DNA from 2 places in the Mycobacterium sp. EPa45 genome. Region 2 is predicted to be linked to the other one. Evidence: predicted binding sites of a transcription regulator. Region 2 holds the regulator's gene; the other holds the start of a gene.
What was found. Region 2 encodes HspR, which represses chaperone genes until heat shock. Its sites were predicted from a motif close to ANNTGAGTNNNNNNNACTCANNT; they were not measured.
Positions count from the first base shown of each region.

Region 1: a site for HspR is predicted at 1,529-1,551, ahead of lon (endopeptidase La). Genes of this name have one in related genera too.

Region 1 covers NZ_CP011773.1:3,492,908-3,495,310, forward strand. Annotated here, with positions in the region: gene AB431_RS16780 (DUF1810 domain-containing protein) at 1-207, opposite strand, end outside; gene AB431_RS16785 (esterase family protein) at 434-1,432, shown strand; gene lon (endopeptidase La) at 1,563-2,403, shown strand, end outside.
Region 2 covers NZ_CP011773.1:625,532-627,934, reverse strand. Annotated here, with positions in the region: gene AB431_RS02810 (hypothetical protein) at 1-209, shown strand, start outside; gene AB431_RS02805 (aldose 1-epimerase) at 230-1,132, shown strand; gene AB431_RS02800 (heat shock protein transcriptional repressor HspR) at 1,152-1,532, opposite strand; gene dnaJ (molecular chaperone DnaJ) at 1,532-2,403, opposite strand, start outside.

The DNA of each region.
Region 1 (2,403 bases), 2.9 Mb from region 2:
CACTGGGTGCGCCAGGTAGGCCTGCGCCTCGGCCAGCGAGCCGATACCGAAAAGCTTTGCTGTTGAGCTACTTCCGAGCGCGGCAAGCTGAGGGAAGATGAACCAGATCCAGTGACTACGCTTGGCACCGGCCCGCAGCTCGGCAAGCACCCGGTCGTAGGCGCGGTCCTGAGCATCGACGAAGCGCTGAAGATCGAACGGGTCCATGCCTGAACTCTACCGTTGCTTTCGTGTGACCTTTCCGTTATTGAACCGAGGTCAAAGCCGTTGCTGTGCTGAGGATCTGCGAGTCCAGCGCGTCTCCTGATCGTTAGCGAACCGCGACTTGGCGCACCGCGGCGCGTACCGAAGCCGAGCTGCCGCGCGTGATTAGCTACCGGCACACAGCTCACCTCCGGCTGTGAAACACGTACGAAAGGTGATGGTTTCCGTCATGAAGATCGTCGATAAGTTGCGAGGCACATGGTTGCGCCGCGTGGCCGCAACCTTTGTGGCCGCACTAGCTCTGCCCGGCCTGATTGGTGTCGTCGGCGGGTCGGCGACCGCGGCCGCCTTCTCCAAGCCCGGACTCCCCGTGCTCTACCTCGATGTCCCGTCCGCCGCGATGGGACGCAATATCCGTATCCAATTCCAGGGCGGTGGCCCGCACGCGGTGTACCTGCTCGACGGCCTGCGCGCGCAGGACGACTACAACGGCTGGGACATCAACACCCCGGCGTTCGAGTGGCTGTACGGCTCCGGTCTGTCGACCGTCATGCCGGTCGGTGGGCAGTCCAGCTTCTACACCGACTGGTACCAGCCGTCGCAGGGCAATGGGCAGAACTACACCTACAAGTGGGAAACGTTCATGACCCAGGAGCTGCCGGCCTACCTGTCGGCCAACTACGGGGTCAACCCGAACGGCAACGCCGTCGTCGGCCTGTCGATGGCCGGTAGCGCATCGCTGACCTACTCGATCTATTACCCGCAGAAGTACGTCTACGCCGCTTCACTGTCGGGCTTCCTGAACCCCTCCGAGGGCTGGTGGCCGATGCTGATCGGTCTGGCGATGAACGACGCGGGCGGGTTCAACGCGCAGAGCATGTGGGGACCGTCGTCTGACCCGGCGTGGCGGCGCAACGACCCCATGGTCAACATCAACCAGCTGGTCGCCAACAACACCCGGGTCTGGATCTACTGCGGCACCGGTACGCCGTCGGAGCTGGACACCTCCGGTGGCGGCGGCAATCTGATGGCCGCTCAGTTCCTCGAAGGCTTCACGTTGCGGACCAACAAGACCTTCATGGACAACTACCTCGCGGCTGGTGGACGCAACGGCGTGTTCAACTTCCCCGCGAACGGCACGCACAGCTGGGGCTACTGGGGACAGCAGCTGCAGCAGATGATTCCGGACATGCAGCGGGTACTGGGAGCCACTCCCTCCGCTGGGTGATCCACCCCGAACAACAGCGAGCCTGTCGCCATCCCCCGGCGGCAGGCTCGCTGCTTTGTCGGCAGCGGACCCGGGGAACAAACTGGAACCGGTCAAGGTTGAGTCGGTCAGACTGAACTTTGGAGGATTGATGGCTGAAGCCAAATCTGTGCCGGTGTTGTTTGTCAGCGATCCGATCGTGCTGCCCGGGATGGTGGTGCCGATCACGCTTGACGACGCTGCCCGCGCGGCCGTCGATGCGGCTCGCTCGAGCGAATCCGGCAAGTTACTGATTGCCCCCCGACTGGACGATCGTTATCCGTCGTACGGCGTGCTGGCATCGATCGTGCAGGTGGGCCGGATTGCCGGTAGCACTGCCGCGGTCGTGCGTGGCGAAACCCGGGCGCACATCGGTGCCGGAACCACCGGACCCGGCGCGGCGCTGTGGGTAGAAGTCACCGAGGTCGCCGAGCCCGAGCCGACCGAGGACACCAAGGCGCTGGCCGCCGAGTACAAGAAGCTGCTGCTGGCGCTGCTACAACGCCGGGAAGCCTGGCAGCTGGTCGACGCCGTCAACCAGCTCACCGATCCGTCGGCGCTGGCCGACACCGCCGGCTACGCGTCGTATCTGTCGGACGTCCAGAAGCGCCAGCTGCTGGAGACCGAGAACGTCGACGCTCGCCTGCAGGTGCTGATCGACTGGACGGCCGAGCACCTCGCCGAGGTGGAGGTCAGCGACAAGATCTCCCAGGACGTGCGCGAGGGCATGGAGAAGACGCAGAAGGAGTTCCTGCTGCGTCAGCAGCTCAACGCGATTCGCAAGGAGCTGGGCGAAGGCGAACCCGACGGATCAGATGACTACCGTGGCCGCATCGAGGCAGCCGATCTGCCCGAGAAAGTCCGCGAGGCAGCGCTGCGGGAGGTCGGCAAGCTGGAACGCTCCAGCGAGCAGAGCCCCGAGGGCGGCTGGATCCGGACTTGGCTGGACACCG
Region 2 (2,403 bases):
CCATCGCCTGGGAATTCCTCTGCTCTCCCTACACGGAATTGACGTATTGGGACTGGCCGCTGGAACGGCGGCTGGATACCTACCTTCGTCATCAAGAACGGGATGACATCCTCAACAGCGGGGGCGCCTACGCGATCGTGATGGATCGGGTGATGGCCAATTTCGGCCGCGCCCGACGGGACGGTGTTCTGTCCCCGCCGAGTCTGTAGCGCATCGATAGGATGCGACGATGGCCGAGCTGCCGTCCGTCGTTCTGCGTGATCCGTCGTCACCGTTGACGGCGACCTATGTGCCCTCGGCGGGCATGGTCTGCACCTCCCTGTCCGATGACGGCGTGGAGCTACTGGGCCAGCGTCGAGGACTGCAGGCCTATCTGAGCGACGGTAAGACGCTGGGCATCCCGATACTGTACCCGTGGGCAAATCGGTTGAGCGCCAACGGGTATGAGCTCGACGGTGGCGCAGTGACGTTGACGCCCGGGAAGGGCGGTGTCCGCACCGACCCGCACGGCCTGCCGATCCACGGCGTACTTGCGGCCTACCCGGGCTGGCTGGTCACCGAGCAATCGCAGAACCGGCTGATCGCCGACCTGGACTACGGCAGCCGGCCGGCCTTGTTGGCCAGCTTTCCGTTCCCGCATGTGGTCACCCTCGAGATCGCGCTGGCCGACCGCGCGCTGACGGTGGAGACCACGGTTACGGCCACCACCTCCGCGGGGGTGCCGCTCTGTTACGGCTTCCACCCCTACCTGACCATTCCGGGGGTCCCGCGCTCAGAGTGGACGCTGGAAACGCCGCCGCTGCACCATCTGCCGGTGGACGACCGGGGCATCCCGACCGGTGAGGTAGTGGATTGGCCGGCCTACTCGGAGAAGCTGGGCGACAAGACATTTGACGACGGGTACGACGCGGTGCCGCCGGGCGGGGTGTTCGCACTCGCCGGCGGCGACCGTCGCATCGAGGTGGTCTTCGACCACGGATTCCCGGCCGCGCAGATCTTCGCGCCGGGCAATGACGACGTCGTGGGTCTGGAGCCGATGGCCGCGCCGACCGATGCGCTGAGTGCGGGTCGCTACAGCACCGCGGTGCCCGGGCGGCCCGCCGTCTCGGTGTTCACCATCCGCGTCAGCTAGCGCCCCAACCGACAATCCGTTACCGGCGCGGCTTCCACACGACCAGCGCCGTGCTCTTCGGCGCTACCACCAGATCACGACGCTGTTTGGCCCGCAACGACTCCAGCTCGGCCATCATCTCCTCGACGCGGGCCTGCAGGGCCTCGACGTGATTGGTGAGCTCGATGATCCGCTTGATCCCCGCGAGGTTGACGCCTTCGTCCTGCGACAGCCGCTGCACTTCACGCAGCAGCTCGACGTCGCGTTCCGAATAGCGCCGTCCGCCACCGGAGCTGCGCTGAGGGCTGACCAGACCGAGCCGGTCGTACGTGCGCAGGGTCTGCGCATGCATACCGGCCAGCTCGGCGGCCACCGAGATCAGAAACGTTCGGGTCTCCCGGGACTCGTTGGACGCGGCCATCAGCGGTTACCCGCCCATCCCGCCCGGGGGTCGAACCCGCTGGACCGCTCCGCGGCCGCGTAGGCCTCCAGCGCCTCCAGCGCCTGCCCCTCCAGGTTGGGTGGCACCGCCACCTTGACAGTGACCAACAGGTCGCCGTGGCCGCCGTCGCGCTTGGGCACCCCGCGCCCACGCACCCGCAGGATCCGGCCGTCGGCGGTGCCCTTCGGCACCCGCACACCGACCTTGCCCTCCAGGGTTGGTACGGAAAGCGTTGTACCCAAAGCTAATTCGGTGAAGCTCACCGGGACCGTCACGGTCAGGTCGTCGCCGTCACGGCCGAACACCTTGTCGGGCCGCACATGCACGGTGACATACAGATCGCCCGACGGCGCACCCCGCAGCCCGGCTTCTCCCTGGCCGGCCAGCCGGATGCGCTGACCGTCCTCGACACCCGGCGGGATCCGGACGTTGATCGTGCGGGTCCGGGTGGTGACCCCGGTGCCGCGACACTCGTCGCAGGGATGCTCGATGATCGAGCCACTGCCCCGGCAGTCGGTGCACGGCTCGGAGAACCCGAACGCGCCCTGGTTACGGTTGATCACCCCGGAGCCGTTGCACGTCGGACACACCTTCGGGCTGGTGCCCGGACGTGCGCCGCTGCCATGGCAATTCGTGCACGGCGCAGGGCTGGTCAGCCGCAGTGGCATCGCGACACCCTTGGTCGCCTCCAGGAAGTCGAGATCGGTCTCGGTCTCGAGGTCCTTTCCGCGCCGCGGCCGGCTGGGCCGTGGTTGTGCGCCGCGCCCGAACAGGCCACCGAACAGGTCGCCGATGTTGGTGCCGCCGGTTTGGCCGGCCGTGTCGAACAGGTCGTTCAGGTTGAACTCGC